DNA from 3 places in the Pectobacterium quasiaquaticum genome. Region 2 is predicted to be linked to each of the others. Evidence: predicted binding sites of a transcription regulator. Region 2 holds the regulator's gene; each other region holds the start of a gene.
What was found. Region 2 encodes CRP, which controls carbon source genes, mostly activating them, when cyclic AMP is high. Its sites were predicted from a motif close to ATGTGANNNNNNTCACAT; they were not measured.
Positions count from the first base shown of each region.

Region 1: the regulator CRP is predicted to act here: its motif matches at 2,721-2,738, upstream of udp (uridine phosphorylase).
Region 3: the regulator CRP is predicted to act here: its motif matches at 1,402-1,419, upstream of garD (galactarate dehydratase).

Region 1 is NZ_CP065177.1:4,214,010-4,218,301, forward strand. Features, by position in the region: gene IG609_RS19260 (Hsp70 family protein) at 1-561, opposite strand, end outside; gene IG609_RS19265 (tyrosine-protein phosphatase) at 693-1,475, opposite strand; gene udp (uridine phosphorylase) at 1,782-2,552, opposite strand; gene IG609_RS19275 (dienelactone hydrolase family protein) at 2,875-3,702, shown strand; partial or broken gene IG609_RS19280 (methyl-accepting chemotaxis protein) at 3,805-4,116, opposite strand; gene IG609_RS19285 (hypothetical protein) at 4,085-4,234, opposite strand.
Region 2 is NZ_CP065177.1:3,972,814-3,977,105, reverse strand. Features, by position in the region: gene IG609_RS18230 (aminodeoxychorismate synthase component II) at 275-850, shown strand; gene argD (bifunctional acetylornithine/succinyldiaminopimelate transaminase) at 970-2,196, shown strand; gene crp (cAMP-activated global transcriptional regulator CRP) at 2,354-2,986, opposite strand; gene IG609_RS18215 (OsmC family protein) at 3,362-3,769, shown strand; gene IG609_RS18210 (phosphoribulokinase) at 3,882-4,292, opposite strand, start outside.
Region 3 is NZ_CP065177.1:841,171-845,462, reverse strand. Features, by position in the region: gene IG609_RS03865 (MFS transporter) at 1-1,045, opposite strand, end outside; gene garD (galactarate dehydratase) at 1,588-3,162, shown strand; gene IG609_RS03855 (methyl-accepting chemotaxis protein) at 3,828-4,292, shown strand, end outside.

The DNA of each region.
Region 1 (4,292 bases), 240 kb from region 2:
GCCGTCAAATAGCGTCAGGACCGACACATCGAAGGTGCCACCGCCCAGATCGAATACTAAAAAACGGTTTTCTGGTGCATTGATGTGCAACCCGTAACTTAACGCAGCGGCCGTCGGCTCATTCACCAAACGTTCAACCTTGAGGCCAGCTAGCTGCCCTGCAATCTGCGTTGCTTTGCGTTGTTTGTCATTAAAGTAAGCAGGCACGCTGATGACCGCTTCTGTCACGGGCGCACCAAGAAATGCTTCAGCATCAGCTTTCAACACGCGTAGCAGAAAAGAAGATAATTCCTCAGGCTGGTAGGTCTGTACATTACCAAGCGAATAGGCCTTTTTCGTCCCCATGTAGCGTTTGAACAATGCTGCGGTTTTAAGCGGGTGAGTAATCAAACGCTCTTTAGCCACACGCCCCACCAATAGGTCGCCGTTATCATCAAGGCCGATAACTGAGGGGGTGAGGTAATCACCGTGTGCATTAGGAATCAGTACGGCTTTCTCGCCGTCCCAAAATGAAGCCAGACTATTTGTCGTACCTAAATCAATCCCTATGATATGAGACATATTCCTCCCTGATTGAATAAACGCAAAACGCCTGATGAAATTCATCGGGCGTGGGTAAGCTGAATAGAATTAACCGATAGTAGGACTAATTATGAACACAATAACGAACTTAAAAAACGTCCTATTCTAAATTACGCCAGATATTTATCCTGCAAATAATTCCGCGCACGATTATCCAGCCCGTATTCCACCTCAAGCCAACTATCGATCGAACCATGCCGTTCGTAGATGGCCTGCAACGCCGTCACGATGAACTCTTCCTGCACCGACAGCACATAAGAGAACTGTCCCAGCGCTTTTTCATTCAGCGTTGCCGACAGATGTGTCAGTAGTTGCTGGCGGAAGGGCGTCAGCGTCGTCTCGGTGAGCAAGTAATCTTCCATCACCGTCTGCTCATCTGCCCCCAGCGCAAACATCACCAGCGCCGAACCGATACCGGTGCGATCTTTACCGACGGCGCAGTGCTGTACCAGCCCGCCCTCATCCGGCCGCAATAGCAGCGATACCAGCTGTTTATAGGCTGAGTTATTGAAAGGCAGACGGCGGTAAAGCTCCAACATGAATGCGCGGGAATCAAACGCCGCCAGCACATCGGATCCCAATGAATCCAGATTAGCCGTCACTTCATGGCGCAATGGGTTGGCTGGGTAAGCGTGGTAATTCGCCCCCGTCCACAAGACGTCGGGCTTCTGCGCAATTTCATCAGCATCCCGATAGTCCACCACGTGGGAAATCGGCACGCCCGCAAGGTGTTCACAGTCAGCCTGACTCAGCAAATCCAGCGAGCCGGAGCGAAAAAGTTTACCGTGTCGGATAAGCCGCCCATCAGCAGCGCGGTTACCGCCTAAATCGCGGAAGTTGATTCCGCCGTCCAGCGGTAATAAAGAAGGATGAAGCAACGTTGGTTCGGTCATACATCTCCTTGCGAGGTTGAAAGGCGAGCAAGGCAACTTGAGCTATTTAGTGTATACCCTAAATAATTCAAGTTGCAGGACAAAACGTTATCGTTTTGAACAACGCAAAGCGTTGACCCGCTAGGGCGAGGTTCATTTATGAGCCTCGTAACGCGGCAAGAGAAGGAATCCCGATGAGCTTACTCAAGTAAGTGATTCGGGTGAGCGAACGCAGCCAACGCACATGCAGCTTGAAGAATGACGGGTATATCAGGATACGGGCTGGCATCGACGATGACCAGCCCAAAATACCATCAATTTTTGTGCTTATTCAGCGGCTAACAAGCGGCGGGTTGCATCCAGCAACACCTTGACGACGGTGGTTTCGGCCAGCTTCATCGTCGCCGCATCCGGGATTTCCTGCTGAGTACGGTTCACGATCACGCCCGCGATCATGCCCGCTTTTAATCCCTGGCTGGCGCACATCGTCAGCAGCGTGGCGGATTCCATTTCATAGTTCAGCACGCCCATGCTCTGCCATTCTTCCATCGAACCGCGGAAACGACGTACCACGCGTCCAGAGAAGGTGTCATAGCGTTCCTGACCCGGATAGAACGTATCGGAAGATGCTGTGATGCCCACGTGCAACGCCGCGCCCGATGCCTTCGCCGCTTCCACCAGCGCGGTGGTACAGCCGAAATCAGCCACGGCAGGGAATTCCATTGGCGCGAAGTGCAGGCTCGCCCCATCAAGGCGAACGGCTGCCGTGGTTACTAGCACATCGCCGACATTGATACCGGACTGAATCGCCCCCGTCGTACCGACGCGCAGGAAAGTACGGATGCCGAGCTGTGCCAATTCTTCGACCGCAATTGATGTTGACGGGCCACCGATACCGGTCGAGCAAACAATCACTGCCTTGCCGTCCAGCTCCGCACGCCAGGACGTAAATTCACGGTGTGATGCCAGATGTACCGGGTTATCCATCAGGCGAGCAATTTTTTCAACACGCTCAGGATCGCCGGGGACGATAGCCAGCGTCGCGCCCTGTAAATCGTTCTTGACCAAACCAAGATGGAACACATCAGATGTAGACATAACTGCCTCCCGGGCAATCAATTGGGTATTCAGAGAAATCGTGCTGGACGCACCATAAACGCAGCCTGTAGGCGTCCGTGCAATAAAAAGACTCTAGCGCATCATGACGTTTTTTTAAGTGACGAGAATCACCGATAAAAAAGAAACAAATATCAACATACATAAAAAATGTGATTTAAATCACTATTTATTGGACGGGGAATTCATTTTTGCCGATTAATTGTCTTCTAGTGTAGATTCTTTAATCATTAATAGTATTTATGATGGATATTCTGAGATCCCTCTTTCACATGAAAATCGGCCGATAACAGGAGTGCGCGTAATGAAGACTGATGAACAGACAACCTTCAAACATCTTCCTCAGGGGCTATCCCCAGCGGTAGAACCGCAGACCTCCTCCATCATTACGACGGATTCTGTCGGTATCATTGCCAGTGAAACCACTATTTCTTCTCAGGGCGAGCAGTTGCCTGCGTATATCGCCAGACCGGCGAACCATGACAAGCCGCTCCCTATCATTCTGGTGGTGCAGGAGATTTTCGGCGTTCATCAACACATTCAGGACGTTTGCCGCAGGCTGGCCAAACGAGGCTATATGGCCATTGCACCAGAGCTGTATTTTCGTCAGGGCGACCCCAGCCACTATAACGATATTCAGCGAATCCTGACCGAGCTGGTGTATAAGGTGCCCGATACGCAGGTGCTATCCGATCTCGATCACACGGCCAACTGGGCGATTAAACAGGGCGGCGACGCCAGTAAGCTGGCGATAACGGGTTTCTGTTGGGGCGGACGCATCACCTGGCTCTACGCCGCGCATAATCCACAGCTCAAGGCGGCCGTTGCCTGGTACGGCAAATGTACGGGTGAGAAAACGTTGAATAGCCCTAAACATCCCGTCGATATTGCAACAGAATTAGCAGCCCCAGTGCTGGGGTTGTACGGTGCGAAAGACGGGAGTATTCCGCTAGAACAAGTGGATACCATGCGGCAGGCGCTGCGTGCTGCCAATGCGGAGGCAGATATCATTGTCTATCCCGATGCCGGTCATGCTTTTCATGCTGATTACCGCCCCAGCTATCATGCAGAATCCGCACGCGACGGCTGGCAGCATATGCTGGCGTGGTTCCAGAAAAACGGCGTGGCGTAACGCCATCACACCATTTTCGTTCTTATCCACGATCTAAAACGCCACCGAACAATGGTGGCGTTGGCGTTTTACCTTTTTACTGTTTTACAGAGACAGACAGCCTTAGAACGTCGTCCAGTCGCCGTCATTGCCCTTGTCTTTCGCTGCCGCTGGCGCTAAAGACAGCGTTGGCGTACGCATTGGTGCCGATGCATAAGAAGCGGTTTTGCCGCTGCCATATGACTGCAACTTAAACGCGCTTACCGCTTCCGCCAGGACAGAGGCCTGTGCTTGCAGAGACAGTGCCGCAGAGGCCGACTCTTCAACCAGAGCCATATTCTGCTGGGTCGTGGTATCAATCTGTCCAATCGCCAGATTCATCTGGTTAATGCCGTCGCTCTGCTCACGGCTGGCCTGCGAAATCTCGCTGATAATGCCCATTCACGTTATCGATGAGGTCATTCGCATCTACCGTTTGCGGATAAACCTCTTTGACGATATCTCTGGCACCATCCTGAAAAGAGGACAGTTTAGACAAAGAAAAAATACTCACGGTAAATAACATCAGAATCAAGATGGCAAATCCGCCTCCTAATCGATAGCCAATTCGC
Region 2 (4,292 bases):
CTTTACTTCAAGCCCAACATTGCCGTGGGCTTACTATACCCAGTCAGAGAACGGCTTCCATACTGCAGCCGAAGATCCCATTATTGCCTGAGACATGCACCTCAACTGCTGTGTCATGCATCTGACACACCCCTTTCATGCCGGAGACGGGTACAATGGTTTTTCCGTTTTAGCCCAAATAAGAAGGTATTGAAAAAAATTGTGGGTATTACAGCGGGTATCAAAAGGGTGTTTAAATTATAAATTCATTATTTATAAATAACTTAAGTAAAATATGCTGCTAATTATCGATAACTACGATTCCTTTACCTACAACCTTTACCAATACTTTTGTGAGCTTGGCGCCCAAGTCGTGGTGAAGCGTAATGATGAACTGACGCTGCGTGAGATTGAACAGCTTGCGCCTGAGCGATTGGTGATTTCTCCCGGCCCCTGCACGCCAGATGAGGCGGGTATTTCACTGGCGGCTATTCGTCACTTTGCCGATAAATTGCCTATTTTGGGCGTGTGTCTTGGTCATCAGGCGATGGGGCAGGCGTTCGGCGCTCGGGTGGTGAGGGCACGACAGGTGATGCACGGTAAAACCTCAGCAATTGCGCACAGCGATACGGGGGTTTTTACGGGGCTGGCTCAGCCGTTGACGGTCACCCGCTACCATTCACTCATTATTGATTCCGCCTCGCTACCCGATTGCTTTGAAGTTACGGCTTGGAGCGAACATGAAGGAACGCGTGATGAGATTATGGGGATTCGCCATCGCGCATTGCCGCTGGAAGGGGTGCAGTTTCACCCAGAGAGCATTCTTAGCCAACAAGGGCATCAGCTTTTGGATAATTTCCTTAAAATTTAGCTATATAGAAAGTTATTCTCCTCAGTAGCCGATTTAATATTGCCTGAAATTGATTTTTTATGCATATTTAGTGACTATATTTTCATTCCGATATGATGGACAGCAGAGTGAGGCAGCAAATGGCAGCAGAGCAGAAAGCAGTGACACGGGATACTCACGATAAAGTGATTTTGCCAGTTTATGCACCCGCGAAGTTTGTACCCGTGAAAGGTAAAGGGAGTCGCGTCTGGGATCAGGACGGCCGCGAGTATATCGATTTCTCCGGCGGTATTGCGGTTACGGCGCTGGGTCACTGTCATCCTGCATTGGTGAACGCGTTGCAGCAGCAGGGTGAAAAGCTGTGGCATACCAGCAATATTTTCACTAATGAGCCTGCGTTGCGCCTCGCCAGCAAATTGATTGATGCGACTTTTGCCGACCGTGTGTTTTTTGTTAACTCCGGTGCTGAGGCCAATGAAGCTGCCTTCAAGCTGGCGCGTCACTATGCGGTTAAACGCCATAGTCCGTATAAAACCAAGATCATCGCCTTCTACAATGCATTCCATGGTCGGACGCTGTTCACCGTCTCAGTCGGCGGACAGCCTAAATATGCCGATGGTTTCGGGCCGAAGCCTGCCGATATTGTTCATGTTCCCTTCAACGATCTGGCTGCGGTTAAAGCGGTGATGGACGATCACACCTGTGCAGTCGTGCTTGAGCCGGTTCAGGGTGAAGGGGGGATTACGCCTGCTACGCCTGAATTTTTACAAGGCGTTCGCGAGCTGTGCGATCAGCACAAGGCGCTGCTGGTGTTTGATGAAGTGCAGAGCGGAATGGGGCGTACTGGCAAACTATTTAGCTACATGCACTACGGCATTACGCCGGATATTCTCACAACGGCTAAAGCATTGGGTGGTGGTTTCCCAATTAGCGCGATGCTGACGACGGAAGAGATCGCATCGGCCATGACGGTTGGGGTGCACGGCACCACCTATGGCGGCAACCCGCTGGCCTGTGCGGTAGCGGAAGCCGCGCTGGATATTATCAATACGCCAGAAGTGCTGTCAGGTGTAGCGGATCGCCACGATCGCTTTGTCAGCGAGCTTGAGAAAATCAATCAGCAGTACGATGTATTCAAACAGATCCGCGGTATGGGGCTGTTACTGGGGGCTGAACTGAAACCGCAATGGCACGGTCGTGCGGGCGAGTTTCTGGCGGCGGCAACGGCTCAGGGGCTTATGGTGCTGATGGCTGGGCCGAACGTAATCCGCTTTGTGCCATCTTTGATCATTGATGAAGAGGATATTGCGCAGGGGATGGCAAAATTTGCTAAAGCCGTCGCGCAGGTCGTTAACGCAGCAGACTGATTATGCTCTCAAAAGATCAGCCATAAAAAACGTAGGGAACGTTTTTCAACGTTGCGTTAGCAACGACCCGTAGGGTGGCGAGCAGGAAGCTCGCCATAAAAAAAGCGTGAGGCCGAGGCTTCACGCTTTTTTATTGGTAGGGTACAGCGACAGGGGCTTAGCGAGTGCCGTAAACGACAATCGTTTTACCGTGTGCAGAGATCAGATTCTGGTCTTCTAACATTTTCAGAATGCGGCCCACGGTTTCACGCGAGCAGCCAACGATTTGCCCAATTTCCTGACGGGTAATTTTTATTTGCATGCCATCTGGATGCGTCATGGCATCAGGTTGTTTGGCCAGGTTGAGTAGGGTTTGGGCAATACGGCCGGTCACATCAAGGAAGGCGAGGTTGCCGACCTTCTCAGAGGTAACCTGAAGTCTGCTTGCCATTTGTGCAGACAGGCGCATGAGGATATCCGGGTTAACCTGGATGAGCTGGCGGAATTTTTTATAGGAAATTTCGGCCACTTCACAGGCGGTTTTTGCCCGAACCCATGCGCTGCGTTCCTGACCTTCTTCAAACAGGCCGAGCTCGCCGATAAAATCGCCCTGATTGAGGTAGGAGAGAATCATTTCCTTGCCTTCTTCATCTTTGATTAGCACTGCGACAGAGCCTTTCACGATGTAGTAAAGCGTTTCTGCTTTTTCACCTTGGTGAATCAGCGTGCTCTTCGATGGATACTTGTGAATATGACAATGGGAAAGGAACCATTCGAGAGTTGGGTCTGTTTGCGGTTTGCCGAGAACCATTCGCTATCATCCTCTGTTGTAATTCACTGCGCAAATTACAGGGGTCAGAGTTCCCTGTACGGCGTGTTTTACTGCTAAAAAAATAAAATTCAGTCTAGGCAGAATGACGTCAGGGAATATACTGAAACCACTGTACCCTTTATTTTCCGGTTGCTGCCTTGCCGCACCGTAAACGTGGCTGGGGTATGTCTGGCCAGGCCATCATCTTCTTCGTTTCTGGGTTTGTCCAGAAAAGGTCTATTCTGTTTTCGTTTTAACACAGCTTGAAGGACGTGTCTTGTGTTGTCTCGCTTCAGCATGACAAAGCGCTGATTAACGCTGGTTTTTGTACAGTAACGGTATAAATTTTCAAAAAATTTTTAGTGGAGAGGCATCATGCAGGCACGGGTGAAATGGGTTGAAGGCTTAACGTTTTTGGGCGAATCTGCATCAGGGCATCAGATATTGATGGACGGCAATTCCGGTGATAAAGCGCCCAGTCCGATGGAAATGGTGTTGATGTCTGTAGGCGGATGCAGCGCGATTGATGTGGTATCGATTCTGCAAAAAGGCCGCAACGATGTAGCGGATTGTGAAGTGAAATTAACGTCAGAGCGTCGGTCTGACGCACCGCGTTTATTTACCCACATCAATCTGCATTTTATCGTGACGGGAAAAGGGTTGACCGACAAAGTTGTCGAGCGAGCCGTCGCACTGTCGGCGGAAAAATACTGCTCTGTAGCACTGATGCTGGGTAAAGCCGTTGAGGTGACGCACAGCCACGAAATTAGAGTGCTGGAATAATCCCTTTCTCTGGGCACTCATTCTGGTCACTTAAGCCTGTTATTAGGGGAAACACAGGGGAGGTTCCGGTAGGGAGGCCTCACCCCTATGGCCGCCCCGTGTATCTCGATGCTTATTCGATAGTTTTCCCTTCAATTAACCGCTGCACCAGCGGCGCCATGATCAATTCCATCGCCAGCCCCATCTTCCCGCCGGGAACGACCAGCGTGTTGATGTGCGAAATAAAGGAACCCTGCAACATGGCGAGCAGATAGGGGTAATCAATATTGTCCAATCCCTGAAAATGAATCACGACGAAGCTTTCGTCCAGTGACGGAATCGATTTGGCTGCGAACGGGTTGGAGGTGTCCACGGTAGGCACACGCTGGAAGTTGATGTGTGTGCGAGAGAACTGTGGCGTGATATAGGTGATGTAGTCTTCCATTGAGCGGACGACGGAATCCATCACCGCTTCACGCGAGTGACCGCGCTCATTAACGTCACGAATCAGCTTTTGAATCCATTCCAGGTTGACGATCGGCAC
Region 3 (4,292 bases), 1.3 Mb from region 2:
CGGTTTCAACGTAGTTACAAATCACCATCGACATGGAGAGCAACATACCGAGAACGATTGGCGTTTTACGGGCAAAGGTCAGTGAATTAGTCCTGCGCATCAGGTAATCGGAAATAATGCCGCCCAGAACGCCTCCCACAAAACCACAGATAGCAGGAACCGAGGCGACGAATCCTGCTTTGAGGATCGACATACCGCGCGCCTGAACCAGATAAAGCGGGAACCAGGTGATGAAGAAGTAAGTCAGTGCGTTAATACAATATTGACCGATGTAAACACCAAGCATCATACGGGACTGCATTAATTGCTTGATCTGGTGCCATTTTTCACCCTTTTCAGTCGCTTTCTTCGACCCTTTGGCATCCATATTGATCAGTGCGCCACCGGCCTCGATGTAATCCAGTTCGGCCTGATTCACGCTAGGGTGATCTTTAGGATCGTGGATCACTTTCAGCCAGACAAAGCTCAGAATGATCCCCAATCCGCCCATGAACCAGAACACATGCGCCCAACCCACGGCGTGTACCAGCCAGCCCATGATAGGAGCAAAAATCACGGTAGCGAAGTATTGTGCCGAGTTGAATATCGCGACAGCAGTACCGCGCTCTTGTGCAGGGAACCAGGCCGCTACAATTCGGCTATTCCCCGGGAAGGAGGGTGATTCACACAAACCAACCATAAAGCGCAGCAAGAACAGGGAAATGACGATGCCCGCACCGCTGAAGATATCGACAAAACCTTGTAATAAGGTAAAAATCGACCAGGTAAAAATACTATAGAAGTAGACTTTCTTTGAACCAAAGCGATCGAGCAGCCAGCCTCCGGGTATTTGCCCAATAACATATGCCCAGGAGAAAGCAGAGAAGATATAGCCCATCCCCACCGCATCCAGCCCAATTTCCTTAGACATTGCTGAACCAGCAATGGACAAGGTTGCGCGGTCCCCATAGTTAAATGACGTGACAATAAACAACATCACGACAATCCAGTAGCGGGCGTTTGTTCTCTTTTGTATCGCGCCAGCTGCTGAGCTTACTGTATTCATGATGAACTCCTGCTTCAATCGCGGTTCGCTCATTCATTCCGAATAACAGATAACGGTGTAGGGTTATCAGAATGAAGATCAGTGGATAGTTAAATTCCCATTTTTATTTTTTTTGCGAATAGCCAGGCTATATAGCCTCAGAGTAATTAGCTGACATCTTCAACTCGCAGGAACATTATAATTTTTACCCACTGACTGCTCACTAGCTAAAAGCACAACATTAAAAATGTCCTTTTGAATATGTTGGTGCACTTGCCCTATATAGTGCGAGGTGTTTCACGAAAAACGCCGCTATTCTCTTTTTACATTCATACACATTATTTTCATTTCTGACTTAAAAACCGTGCGCTGAAAGAATGTGATCAATCTCACCAAAAACTGGGGCTTCGCCTGATAAATCAGAAACAAAAAGCACTGGCTTAGGTCAATTGCATAATGTACGAGAAGGGAACCTCACGTATACTCATTAGCGAGCAATGAAGTAATAGTGTGGTAATAGCTACCACCGTGTTTCTGATAAACCAATAATAAAGGCTTGCATCATGTCAGATAAATCAGAAAGTAATGCTGCACAAGAGCAGCCACTTTATATTAAGGTCCACGATTCTGATAATGTTGCCATTGTTGTTAATAATAATGGCTTACGTGCCGGAACCCGTTTTAATGATGATCTCGAATTAATTGAGCATGTTCCGCAAGGTCACAAAGTTGCCCTTGTGGATATCGCCAAATCAGGCGCCATCATCCGCTATGGTGAAATTATCGGGTATGCGCAGCGTGATATTGCGAAAGGAAGCTGGATCGATGAATCGTTGGTCGAGTTGCCTCAAGCTCCCGCGCTGGAAACCCTGCCGCTAGCGACCAAAATCCCACCCGCGCTGCCTGCGCTGGAAGGTTATACCTTTGAAGGTTACCGCAACGCCGACGGCAGCGTAGGCACGAAAAATCTGCTGGGCATCAGCACCAGCGTGCACTGCGTCGCGGGCGTGGTCGACTATGTCGTCAAAATTATCGAGCGCGATTTATTGCCGAGATATCCCAATGTGGATGGCGTTGTCGCACTCAACCATCTTTATGGCTGTGGCGTAGCAATCAATGCCCCTGCTGCGGTGGTTCCTATCCGTACCATTCACAATCTGGCGCTGAACCCAAATTTTGGTGGCGAGATACTGGTGGTTGGTCTGGGCTGTGAAAAATTACAGCCGGAACGCCTGCTGGAAGGGACGTCTGACGTACAGGCCATCTCCCTTGACGACACCAGCATTGTCCGCTTGCAGGATGAACACCACGTTGGTTTCAGATCGATGGTGGATGACATTCTGACGATGGCAGACAAGCACCTACAGCGGTTGAACAAACGTCAGCGTGAAACCTGCCCAGCCTCTGAGCTGGTTGTCGGCATGCAGTGTGGCGGCAGCGATGCTTTCTCCGGCGTCACCGCGAACCCAGCCGTTGGTTTTGCATCCGATCTGCTGGTACGCTGCGGCGCAACCGTCATGTTCTCCGAAGTGACCGAAGTACGCGACGCCATTCATCTGTTAACGCCGCGCGTCATCAATGAAGAGGTCGGTAAACGCTTGCTGGAAGAAATGGCCTGGTACGATAACTACCTCGACAGCGGGCAGACCGATCGTAGCGCTAACCCATCGCCGGGCAACAAAAAAGGTGGCCTCGCGAACGTGGTGGAAAAAGCGCTCGGCTCCATCGCCAAATCCGGCACCAGCGCGATTGTCGAAGTCCTGTCCCCCGGTCAGCGCCCAACCAAACGCGGGCTGATTTACGCCGCAACGCCAGCCAGTGATTTCGTGTGTGGCACTCAACAGCTCGCTTCTGGTATCACCGTGCAAGTCTTCACCACCGGTCGTGGCACACCCTATGGCCTGCTGGCTGTCCCTGTCATCAAAATGGCAACCCGAACCGCATTGGCAAACCGCTGGCACGATCTGATGGATATTGATGCCGGAACCATTGCTACCGGAGAGGCCACGATCGAAGACGTGGGCTGGCAGCTTTTCCACTTCATTTTGGATATCGCCAGCGGCAGGAAAAAAACTTGGTCCGATCAGTGGGGACTGCATAATGCACTGGCCGTCTTCAATCCAGCGCCAGTAACCTGATTACCGTTCTCCGCAGGCCAGCGTCATTATCTGGCCTGCGGATCGCATTATTTGATCTATAATAAATTCAGCGTCAATAAACATGGAAGAAAGTCGTAATTAAAAGAATAAACAGCAGAGCAGCAACATTTAATTTCATTCACGCAAAGAAAAAATAAAAAAAACTTAACAAGTCATTCTTCTTAACGTCATCATCATCGACACCAAAACACCTTTTAAGAAAAATCTCTATTTTACTCACCCTATTTTTAATCATTTTTTACCATTTATTTATTGTCAATAAAATGAATCAATTGACAGATAATCATCCTCATCATAAATTTACGCGTGCTGAAAAAGCGTGCTAACACTGATGACATATTTGTTACAAAAATACAGTTACAAAATCTCCATCACGCACAATATAGGGTAAATAGGCTGATCATTATAAATAATGTCTGACATTATTTTATATAAATGAACGCGTCACCCAAAAAATTTCAGTATACCTATTTGAATAACTTGAATATTTATACAGCAATATGCCTGACAGATTTCACGGGACGGACCATTCGGCAGCAACATGGCGTTTCAGCCTCTGTAACAACCAGAGCGTCTGAAGCAAGAAAAGCGGCCAACGTGTCTGAACATGAAAACTGAGCGGGATACGTACGCCGGGGTTTCTAATGAGATTAAATACACCTGTTACACAGCAGGAGTATCTGTTAGACATGGACACCATATTGATGTCCACGACAAATATTCACAGCCACATCACCTATGCCAACTCTGCCTTCATCACGGTTAGTGGTTTTTCCGAAGAGCAGCTCATCAATCAGCCTCACAATATTGTGCGCCATCCCGACATGCCCGTTGAAGCCTATGCCGACATGTGGTTTACGCTGAAACAAGGCGATAGCTGGACTGGATTAGTTAAAAATCGTCGCAATAACGGTGACCACTACTGGGTCCGCGCCAACGTTACGCCGGTTTATCAGCAGGAGCAGCTCGCAGGCTATATCTCAGTACGTAACACGCCTAACGCTGAAGAAATCAAGTATGCCGAAACGCTGTATAGCGCCGTGCAGAAAAAACAGGCGGGCAGCCGTAAGTTCTACAAAGGGTTAGTCGTTCGTACTGGGCTCTTTTCG